2 regions of the Anaeromusa burkinensis DSM 3853 genome follow, and region 2 is predicted to be linked to the other one. Evidence: riboswitches for the same ligand, from Rfam matches in the RefSeq annotation. Region 2 holds a riboswitch; the other holds the start of a gene.

The links. Region 2 has a riboswitch for thiamine pyrophosphate ahead of cytX (putative hydroxymethylpyrimidine transporter CytX). Riboswitches for the same ligand answer to the same signal wherever they lie in the genome.
Region 1: another riboswitch for thiamine pyrophosphate. It lies ahead of thiC (phosphomethylpyrimidine synthase ThiC); the one in region 2 lies ahead of cytX (putative hydroxymethylpyrimidine transporter CytX).

Annotation. Positions count from the first base shown of each region.
Region 1 is NZ_KB894592.1:34,259-39,995, reverse strand. Features, by position in the region: gene C508_RS0109310 (N-acetylmuramoyl-L-alanine amidase family protein) at 1-978, shown strand, start outside; gene C508_RS0109305 (GerMN domain-containing protein) at 975-1,556, shown strand; TPP riboswitch at 1,626-1,727, shown strand; gene thiC (phosphomethylpyrimidine synthase ThiC) at 1,842-3,143, shown strand; gene thiL (thiamine-phosphate kinase) at 3,319-4,317, shown strand; gene tsaE (tRNA (adenosine(37)-N6)-threonylcarbamoyltransferase complex ATPase subunit type 1 TsaE) at 4,317-4,799, shown strand; gene tsaB (tRNA (adenosine(37)-N6)-threonylcarbamoyltransferase complex dimerization subunit type 1 TsaB) at 4,780-5,499, shown strand; gene rimI (ribosomal protein S18-alanine N-acetyltransferase) at 5,496-5,737, shown strand, end outside.
Region 2 is NZ_KB894590.1:52,088-57,824, forward strand. Features, by position in the region: gene thiM (hydroxyethylthiazole kinase) at 1-823, opposite strand, end outside; gene cytX (putative hydroxymethylpyrimidine transporter CytX) at 784-2,016, opposite strand; TPP riboswitch at 2,104-2,214, opposite strand; gene C508_RS0108045 (ABC-F family ATP-binding cassette domain-containing protein) at 2,365-3,921, shown strand; gene C508_RS20830 (methyl-accepting chemotaxis protein) at 4,036-4,716, opposite strand; gene C508_RS0108055 (amino acid ABC transporter permease) at 4,831-5,475, opposite strand; gene C508_RS0108060 (amino acid ABC transporter permease) at 5,475-5,737, opposite strand, start outside.

The sequences.
Region 1 (5,737 bases), on a different contig from region 2:
GTGAAATCTCATGTGCATATAGATGCGGCGACAGGAGCTGCGAAGTTGCGCCTTGTTTTGGATTTGAACGGCCCTCTAACCGTACCGGAAGCGGCGGTATCGGCGACGCCATTGCCTAATTTGACGTTGGCCTTGCCAGGAGTGAAGCTGGGGAAAGGGGTCAAAGCTTCCTATCAGTTGGACGGAAAAATTGCCAATACGGCGGTTTTTAAGCGCAGCGGATCGGATCTTGCTTTAACAGTGAATTTGCCTGGCGTGGTGCAAGCCGGAGATTATAAGGTGTTTACGTTACCGGCGGACGATAAGGCGGGACGGCCTTTTCGAATAGTATTAGACATACAATCGTCTTCCGCTCCTTTGACTAAGTTGAAATTTTCAGCTGGCCTCAAAGGGAAAGTGATTACTCTTGATCCGGGCCATGGCGGCAGCGATTCAGGCGCGCTTGGACCGAGCGGTCTGAAAGAAAAAGATGTTACTTTGGCGATAGCTATGCGAACAAAAGCGCTTTTGGAAAAGTCAGGCGCTAAAGTTGTGATGACTCGTGTAACTGACAAGGATGTTTTTGGTCCCAATGCGAGCAATGTTGAGGAACTGAGCGCGAGGACGGCCGTGGCCAATAACGCTAGAGCCGATGCGTTTGTCAGCATTCATAACGACTCCTTCAGCAGCCCCACGGCTAGCGGGACCAGCAGCTTTTACTATGAAAAGACGAAATACGACGGTCTGCTTTCCGATTGCTTGCAGGAGCAGCTGCTTAATGCAGGCGGACGGAATGACCGTGGATCCAATACAGCCAATTTCTATGTGATCAAAAGAACGGTTATGCCGGCGACTTTAGTAGAATTAGCTTTCATCTCCAATCCAGAAGAAGAACGTTTATTGGCTTCGCCGACGTTTCAACAAAAAATGGCTAACGCCATTGTTATGGGATTGGATAGCTTTTTCCGCAAGGCTGCAGCGTCAGGGGGGAGCCAATGATGCGGTATATTACGATAGCGTGCTTATTGATGACGGCGCTCTTTTTAGGCGGTTGCGCAAACGACATGAAACCGTCTTCGGCGCAAACGTCGGCAACAGCGCCTGCAACAGCGGCGACGCCAGCGACTGCAGTTCTGGTGCCATCAGGGGATATGTCGCAACCAGAGCCAGGGACTATGCGAATCAAGGTATATAGAGGTTCTAACGATGCCAGATGGTTGTTACCGGAAGTTTTCCAGGTGAAAAAAAATGATCATCCGGCTCAAACGGCAATGGAACTGCTGGCGGCTCCGCCCCATGGAAGCGGTATGGTGGGGTTGCTGCCGAAAGAAGTAAAAATTAAAGGCTTATGGGTTAAAGACGAAATTGCTTATGTGGATTTTAGCGAGGCGATTACTCAAAACGCCGGGTCTACGAGCGAGCGTCTGTTAGTGGCGGCCATTGTAAATACGTTAACTGAATTTCCAGAAGTGCAGAGCGTGCAAATTTTAGTAGAAGGCAAGCGCCGCACTACTCTGCAGGGGCATGTAGACATCAGCGAGCCCCTGAGCCGCTCGGAAAAAATAATTAAACACTAAATGGTCCTTTTGAGCCGCCGATTGCTTCGGCGGCTTTGTTATGCTACAATAACTAATAAATAATTGCATAGTAGCCACTAGGGGAGCGAAAGCTGAGAAACTGCTGCGGCGGTTGACCCTTGGAACCTGATTCTGGGTAATGCCAGCGTAGGGAAGTGGGACAAGATCATTATGATTTTGCATACCCTCTCTTTACGAGAGGGTCCCTTGTTAGTATCGCTGGCTTCCTCTCAGCGGCTGCATGCCGTCCGGCTTAAGGCTGGAACGAGAAGGAGGCAAATAAACATGGCAACACAAATGCAGTTGGCAAGACAAGGCAAAATCACCGAGGTTCTGGCTGGAGTGGCTAAAGCGGAGGGCATGGCGCCAGAGACGTTGCGGGAAAAAGTAGCCGCTGGTACGGTGGCGATATGCGCCAATGTCAATCATACGTCTTTGCGTCCGTTTGGGTTTGGCGAGGGTCTTTCGACCAAGGTAAACGCCAATATCGGTACATCCAGTGCGTTTCCTGATTTGGAACCGGAATTAGCTAAGCTGGATGCAGCTATTGCTGCAGGGGCTCATGCGGTAATGGATTTGTCCACTGGCGATAACATTGACGCATCCCGGCGAGCGATTATTGAACGCTCGACCATTGCCGTCGGTACCGTACCCATCTATCAGGCCACGGTGGAAGCCATTAAAAGCAAAGGTTCCATTATGGAGATGACCGCAGACGACATGCTGCATGTGATTGAAAAGCAAGCGGCAGACGGTGCGGACTTCATGACGCTTCACTGCGGTATTACGATGGAAAGCATCGGCAGGCTGCGCCGGGAAGGTCGCGTGATGGACATTGTCAGCCGCGGCGGTTCCTTCTTAACCGGCTGGATGCTGCATAATAATAAGGAAAATCCCTTGTATGAGCGGTATGATGATTTGCTGGATATCTGTTTGCGTCATGATGCGACCATCAGCTTAGGCGATGGCTTGCGCCCCGGCTGTTTAGCAGATGCCACCGACCGCGGACAATTGCAGGAATTGCTGATTTTGGGCGAGCTAGTTGATCGTGCCTGGGGCAAGGGCGTGCAAGTGCTGGTGGAAGGACCTGGCCATGTGCCGTATGACCAGATTGAGGCCAATGTGAAGTTGCAGAAGCGTCTTTGTAAAGGAGCCCCCTTCTATGTTCTAGGACCGTTGGTTACGGATGTGGCCCCGGGCTATGATCATATCACAGCTGCTATTGGCGGTACGCTGGCGGCGGCCGCTGGCGCCGACTTCTTATGCTACGTGACGCCTGCTGAACATTTAGCTCTGCCGACTATTGACGATGTACGTGAAGGCGTAATGGCCTCGCGCATTGCGGCGCATGCTGCAGATATTGTGAAGGGCGTGCCTGGCGCGAAAGAGTGGGATCTATCGATGGCGAAAGCCCGTAAGGCGCTGGATTGGGAAGGCCAGATTTCGTTGGCTTTGGATCCGGAAAAGGCGCGCCGCTACCGGCAGGAGAGAAACGCCGGCAACGCGGAAGCCTGCTCGATGTGCGGCGATTATTGCGCCATGAAGATTGTCAGCGAGCATTTGGGAAAACCGGGCGGTTCCTGCTAAAAGAAGGCTGTTCGTTCTCCTTATCCTGGCATTTGTTTATAGAAATACCGCAATGAAGCGGGGGACTCTTTCTGTAGAAAGGGGCCCTCGTCTTTCTTTTTTCAGCAGGGAATTGCTTGTTGGTCAAGAATAAACAAAACAGATGCTATCTTTTTAGGATGGGAGCTATGGGAATATGAAAATATGCGAAGTAGGCGAATTTGGCCTGATTCGTTTACTCCAGGAGGCCGAGCAGACGCCTGGAGTAATTGTCGGTATTGGCGATGACGCCGCTGTAGTACAACCGACTCCAGATCATGTGACGCTGCTGACCACGGATATGCTGGTGGAAGGCGTGCATTTTATTTTGACTACCACCGATGCCTGGAGTCTTGGCTGGAAGGCGATGGCGGCCAATCTTAGCGATATTGCCGCAATGGGAGGTAGTCCGCGTCATGCGTTGATTTCTTTGGCGCTGCCGCAGGATTGCCAGGTGGAATTTGTACAACAGCTTTACCAAGGCATGAGGGCGCTGGCTAAAGAATATAACGTGGGCATTATTGGCGGGGATACGGTTTCCTCTTTGCAAGGCTTGGTCTTGAATGTGGTTGTTACCGGCGAGGCGCTGCCTCAGAAGGTCTGTTACCGCAGCGGCGCTCAGTGCGGCGACGTAGTGGTCCTGACCGGCACGGTGGGAGATTCGGCCGCTGGTTTGTGCCTGCTGGGCCAACAGGAAGCCCCAGAAGAGCCTTGGGTAAAAACTTTGCATGAGAGGCATTTGCGCCCCAGACCCCAGGTTGCCTGGGGGAAAATGCTGGGGGAAGCCGGTGTAAACAGTCTCAATGACATTAGCGACGGCTTGGCCAGTGAGGCTAATGAAATCGCCGAGGCCAGCGGAGTTTCGATAGAGCTAAGGGCGGCTGATGTGCCGCTGTCAACAGAGGTGCTGCATGCTGCGCTTCAAGCCCGGATCAATCCCTTGGAGTGGGCTCTTTACGGCGGCGAAGATTATCAGCTTCTTGGCACGATGTCGCCGGATACGCTGGCGCAGTTGCAGCGTGAGGCGCCTGAGCTGCCGTTGGCGGTGATTGGCACAGTCAACCGGGGGCAAGGGGTTTATCTGCGTCAGAACGACGGGCAGAGGACGCTGCTGCAGCCACGTGGCTATAATCATTTCCGACAGGAGGACATGTAATGTCGTGGAAATGGAAGACGGTGTCGCCGGAGGAAACTTGGAAGCTGGCGCAGCGGTTGGGAAGCTTATTGCAGGGGCATGAAGTGCTCTGCCTTTCCGGCGATTTGGGGGCGGGGAAAACACTTTTTTCGCAAGGCTTGACTCATGGCTTGGGCGTGTCTGAGGATGTAACAAGCCCGACGTTTACACTGATGAATGTATACCAAAGCAGCAAAGGTGAAATGTATCATTTTGATTTGTATCGCTTAGAAGAGGCTTCACAGCTTTGGGACATTGATTTTTACAGCTATGTAGAAGGGCGCGGCATCGCGCTGATTGAGTGGCCCGATGCTTTTTGGGAGGAAATGCCTGCGGAACATTTGCGCATTTATTTGCGTTATGGAATCGCGCAGGACGAACGGGAGATTGAATTGGAGCCCCATGGCGAGGCATATCAAAGATTGTGTGAGGAGTTGAAAGCAAATGCCGGTATTGGCTCTTGAGACGGCTACTTTGGTTTCCGGCGTAGCTTTAGCGACTGAGTCGGCTCTTTTGGCGGAGTGGAAGCTGGAAACGGCAAAAACACATTCGGAGCTGCTGCTGCCGCATATTGAAATGCTGCTGCAGGCGGCGCAAGTAGAAAAACAACAGCTGCAAGCGGTGGCAGTCAGTCTTGGGCCCGGGTCGTTTACAGGACTGCGCATTGGATTAGCAACGGCGAAAGCGTTGGCGTACGCTCTGCGCATCCCCCTGATCGGCGTACCGACCTTGGAAGCGCTGGCCTATAACTGTCCCGTGCCAGGACTGTTGTTATCCCCATTTTTGGATGCGCAGAAAGGCAATGTGTACCAAGGGCGTTATCGCATAGAAAATGGGATGGTTGTGGAAGCGCAGCCGCCGCGGGTGGTAGCCTTCCGGACAGCCCTGGAAGAATTGGCTGCTGCTGGTGAACCGGCTATGGCCTTGGGAGAAGGAGCAGCCTGGCTGCAGCAGGAGGAATATAAAGGCTGGCAAGAGTTTCTTGCGCCTACGCCCTTGTCGGTAGCCATGCCGCGCGCCGCCAGTGTAGCCGCTTTGGCTTGGCAGCGTTTGCAGCAAGGAGACAGTGATGAAGCGATGACCTTGGAACCCATGTATATTCGTCGCTCCGAAGCCGAGGTGCTTTGGGAAAAACGACATGGCCGGGAGGCTGGCGGCGTATGATCGTTTTTCGCAAATTGCAGCACAGCGATCTGGATGTTGTGGATGTGATTAATCAGGCTTCTTTTTCCGCTCCTTGGGGCAAGGGAACTATGATCATGGAACTCAACAATCCGGTAACTTGTTATTTGGCCATGGAGCTAGATGGCGTTGTTATTGCGTATGCCGGCGCCTGGGTGATTTTGGACGAAGCTCATGTAACAAATGTGGCCGTAGCACCTGAGTTTCGTCGTCGCGGTTA
Region 2 (5,737 bases):
CTCCTGATAGGGATGATAGTTGCAGGCGCAGATGCTGGCGCAGCGCAGCGCCGGTCAAAGTGGAGACGGCGTCAAATAAGCCGGTGCGGAAGCTGCCAGTTCCTTGCGAAGGAGTTAAGCTGGCAGCAGCCAGCTCGCCGGCAATGCCCATACAAGCAAGGCCGGTTATGGCTGCTTCCCAGGGAGAAGAAACGGCTGCAGCGCAGCCGATAAGGGAGCTGCTCATACAGCCTGTGCCTGTTACTAAACGCAATAAAGGCACTCCGTTATGCAAGCTGGCTGCTTGGTGCTGAGGAGAGGCAATCCAATCGGTTTCTCCGGAAACCGCGACGATGCAGCGCAGCTTTTTGGCTAGAGAGTAAGCGGTTTCAGCAGCTTGAGCCGTCTCGGCTAAAGCATCAACACCGGGACTGGTGATTGTCTGTCCTGCCAGGGCGGCGATTTCCGCCAGGTTGCCTCGGATAATATCAGGAGGACATTCTGTGAGCAGTTGTGCGGCCGTTTGCTGCCGCAGGCGAGTCGCTCCTACGCCCACAGGGTCCAGCACGACGGGCACGCCGTGAGCTTTGGCGACTTTTCCTGCCAAGAGCATGGCTTCAGCGCTGCGGGGTTGCAAAGTTCCCAGATTTAGCACCAGCGCCTTGGCATGAACCGTGATTTCAGCGGCTTCTTCCGGCGCATTAGCCATGACTGGGGAAGCGCCGATGGCCAAGGTGATGTTGGCGCAATCTTGCATGGTCACTTGATTGGTAATTTGATGTACCAAGGGGCGTTGCTTTTGAATTAAGCGGATGTTTTCAGCGAGTCTTTCTGCAAGCTCCATTTGGCTGCAAACCTCCCTACGAGGATATACGTAACCGCAGTGGCGAACATGACCGGAATGGTCGCGCCGATAACTAAATCAAGCTTGAGCAGCTGGTAGTAAAGCGCAACACCCAAAGCCCAAATGACCAGCGCCAGCCAATTAACCATGAGGCCGGGGCGCAGTTGGCGGTTTCCTAAGAGAAAATAGTCGCTGAGCAAGATGGCGAAGAGCGGCGCGAAGACCGAACCAATTAAGAGCAGGAAATCTTCGTATTGTTCCATGTCGACGCCGAGAGCCAGCAAGGTACCGGCGACGGTTACCGCTAAAGCCGCGTGCTTTTCATTGAAGCCCGGGAGCAGCGTATGTACGCTGACACCGGCGGAGTAGGCATCCATAAAAGTGGTGGTAATGGTGGCTAATAGAACAATGGCTAAAACCGAGAGGCCCAGATTGGCAGCCAGCAGCATACCGGCGGGATCGGCCTGGCCAGCGACAAGAGCCACGCTAAGGCCGATAATGTACATCCAGCAGCTGCCGAGAAAATAGCCTAAGCCGCTGCCCCAGGCGGCTCCCTGGCCGGAACGGGCGAAGCGGGTGTAGTCGGCGATAAGCGGCAGCCAGGAAAGGGGCATGACCACGCTGAGTTCAAAGCCAGCCCCAAAAGGCATGCCTCCTTCGGCGGGCTTGCTTAAAACCGTAGTGTCAGAGAAGACGACGCTGCTCATGACGAGGGTCAAGGCGAATAAAAGCAAAGCGGCGGCCATATTGGCTTTTTTCCAGCCGGCTTCGCGGTCTAGGACGATCCAGAAAAGTACCAAAGCGCCGACAATAAGGCACCAAAGGCCATACTGATCTATTTGCCAAAGTTGGCGGCTGGTTTCATTCAGTGAGCGGGCGGCCGCCAGGATCATAATCGAAGTCCAGCCAACCAACTGCAAAATATTGAAGACAGAAAAGAGCTTGGCGCCGTAGACGCCAAAGGAGATGCGTGTAGATTCAATAGCGGAAAGGCCTTCGCGAAAGCCGATGAGACCGCAGAGAACCAATAGAACCGTTCCCAGTGCATGACCGCCTAAAATAGCCAGCAAGCCGTCTTGAAATCCTAATGGAGCTAAGAGACCTCCGGCTAATATTTCCGCCATGGAAACGGCGGCGCCGAACCAGAGAAAGAAAAAATGAGGAAAGCGAATGGTTTTTAAGGTTTGTTGCATGAAGATACCTTCTTTCTTTTGAAAAAGCAAGCAAATGAACAAGGTGAGGGAAAAACAAAAGCGCATTCCGCAGGGAATGCGCTTGCATGGCATGCATGGGAGCTTTTCCTACGCTGGTATAATCCAGATCAGGTCAAAGGGTCACGAAATGAGGATTCGTATCTCAGCCAGCCGCTTCTGGCCCCCCTAGCTTGCTATTTGATTCTGAATTTCATCATAGCACGATGCCTGCTGACTGGCAAGAGATCGAGCGGGGAAAAGCACTTTTCCTTTGACAGCCAGGGCTTTGACACGTTAAAATATAAGCTATCTGTGAGTGAATGAGTATGAAGTTTCGAGGAGAAAAACATGAGTGTATTGACCGTTGAAAACGTGTCCCAAGGCTTTGGGGCTCGCCAGATTTTGCAGGAAGTGTCGTTTCGTTTGCTTAAGGGAGAGCATGTAGGCTTGGTCGGCGCCAATGGCGAAGGGAAGTCTACCTTTTTAAATATTATTACGGGGCAACTGACGCCGGATGAGGGGAAAGTAGCCTGGTCCAGCCGGGTAACGGTGGGCTATTTGGATCAGCATACGGTTCTTAGCCGGGGCAAAAGCATTCGGGAAGTGCTGCGGGAAGCCTTTCAAGCCATGTTCGATATGGAAGCGGAAATGTTGTCTTTATACGAGAAAATGGGCGAGGCGTCTCCGGAAGAAATGGATGAAATGATGGCTACTGTGGGAGAGATTCAGGACTCCTTGGAACATAGCGGCTTTTATATTTTGGATGCTAAAATCGAGGAAGTGGCGAATGGCCTGGGTTTAGGTGAAATCGGCCTGGATCGCGATGTGGCGGATCTGAGCGGCGGTCAGCGGACCAAGGTGCTTTTGACCAAGCTGCTGCTGCAAAACCCCACGATATTGATTCTCGATGAGCCTACCAACTATCTGGATTTTGAACATATTGAATGGCTCAAGGGCTACTTGAAGTCCTACGAAAATAGCTTCATTCTTGTTTCTCATGATATTCCTTTCTTGAATGAAGTGGTCAATGTCATTTATCATGTGGAAAATACCGTGTTGACCCGCTACAGCGGCAACTATGATCAATTCCAGGCGGCCTATGAGGTGCGCAAGAACCAGGAGATACGGGCGTATGAACGGCAGCAGCAGGAAGTGGAGCGTATGGAGGATTTCATTGCCCGCAACAAAGCGCGCGTAGCTACGCGCGGCATGGCCAACAGCCGCAAGAAGCGCCTGGATAAGATGGAAATTTTAGAAAAACCCCGGGAAAAGACGACTGCATCGTTTTCTTTCCGCGAAGCCCGTACGCCAAGCCGAACCATTGTCGAGGCGAAAGGTCTGGTGCTGGGTTATGATGAGGCGCTGACCCGCCCAGTAGACATCTTGCTGGAACGAGGCCAGAAGGTAGCCATTCGCGGGGTTAACGGTTTGGGTAAATCTACGCTCCTTAAGACCCTGTTGGGAGAAATCAAGCCGTTTGCCGGCGAAGTCATCCAAGGAGAGTATTTATTTACCGGTTATTTTGAGCAGGAATCCACTCGCCATAATACCAACACGGCCATTGAAGAAGTCTGGCAGGAATATCCCGGCATGACCAATTATGAAGTGCGGGCGGCCTTGGCGCGCTGCGGTTTGACCAATGAGCATATTACCAGTCAGATCATGGTGCTCAGCGGCGGGGAAAGCGCCAAAGTACGCCTATGCAAACTGATGCTCAAAGATATTAACTGGCTGGTGCTTGACGAGCCGACCAACCATTTGGACGTAGAAGCCAAAGCCGAGCTTAAGCGAGCGCTGCAGGAGTTTAAGGGAACCATTCTCCTTGTGTCGCATGAACCGGAGTTCTATGAAGACTGGGTAACTCACATTTGGAATGTGGAGGACTGGACTACTAAGATCGTTTAGTTTAAGGAAATCGCCGATTTGTTCACGTCTTACGTCAAAACGATTCTTTACATTAGCGAATTCCTAGTGATGATAAGAATTTAACGATAGGATTCTCATGAAAAAACCAGCGTTTTAGGAAACGCTGGTTTTTTCATGGCGCATATGTTTTTCGGCAAGTTTAGAAGTGTTTTCGATGCCGGAAACGACAACTTGCATGGAATTTTCCACTTTGGTGAGAATGTCGGTGATTTTCTTGGTGGCTTCAACGCTGTTGTCGGCCAGCTTGCGTACCTCGCTGGCTACGACGGCAAACCCTTTTCCTTGTTCACCGGCGCGAGCCGCTTCAATGGCGGCATTAAGGCCCAGAAGATTGGTTTGCTGGGAGACATTTTTAATGAAGTCGATTACGTCGTGGGTTTTGTGGATATGTTCCTTAGCTTCATCCGTAGACTGGCTTAGCGATTGCAGCTGTCCGCCCAATTCTTCATACATGAGGATTTGCGCTTTCAGCAGGTGATATAAGATAGATGTAATATAACCATCCACAATCTGTACTTTGTCTGGCTTATATTCTTCGATTTGTCGCTGCACTTCCGGATTACCGGTAATGTTTAAGACCACATCGACTGCTGGATTTTGCAAGGCTTCTTTTAAATTTTGATAGGTAGGGATTCTTAAGGACTTGGCCAATTGAATACCGGCAACGTCGGTTTTGACGTCGACAATGCCTGCGACCGATACTTCGGAAATGTTTTGAAATATTTTAAGCAATTCAGCGCCGCTGCGGCCGCCTCCAACCAGCAGTAATTGCATAAGAATCTCTCCTTCATTTTTGTGTTAATTGCATGATTGATTGTATAATTTCGCTGCAAACGAGAAAGAACCCTGCCTGAGGCGGGTTCTTTCTCGTTTTTTCTTTACCTTGTTTTATAAGCTGCGCAGTAAACGCTGTTGCTGTTGACGAGCCCAGTGCGACAGAGAGTAATTCAAAATAAAATAGGCGCAGGCAATCATGCCGAACATGCTAAAAACCTGGGCGGTGGAGCCGTATTTTCCCATGATGATCATGCCTTTGCCTGTCAAATCCTCAATGCCCACAGCCCAAACAAAGGAAGTATCCTTGATAACGGTGGTGCATTGGGAAACCAGAGGAGGAATCATGTTGCGGAAGGCTTGGGGTAAAATGATAAACCGCAGTGTTTGCCAATACCCAAAGCCTTGCGACGAGGCGGCCTCCCACTGGCCTTTGGAAATGGAATTCAGACCGCCGCGGACGATTTCAGCGATAATCGCACTGGTAAAGACGGTCATTGCGGTTACTCCAGCTTGGATGGGAGGCAAGGGAGTCATGAAACGGGCGGCTAAAATGAAAAGCAGCAGAGGCGTATTGCGAACCGCTTCAATATAGGTCGCTGCTAAGGGTGAAGCTAGGGCATGGCCGGAGTAACGAGCGACTCCTAGCAAGGTTCCAAAGAGAAGGCTGAGAATGATGGAGGCTACTGCGATATAGAGCGTTGTCAATAAGCCTTCCCCTAAAAAACGGAGAATATCGGGTTGTAATAACTCAGCCATTACAGTGACACCTCCAAGCGGCGTTCCATACGGCGCGCATAGGTAGCCAGCGGAAAGCAAAGGGCCAGATAGAGAAGACCGGTGATGACATAGGCCGGGCCGTAATATAGGTTGGCGCTGGCCCAGGAATCGGCTTGGTACATAAGATCGCCCCCGGCAACCATGGCCATGACAGAGGTATTTTTTATCAAACTGATCGCTTGATTTGTCAGTGGCGGATAGGCCATGCGTTTGGCCTGAGGGAGAATAATGTAACGCATGG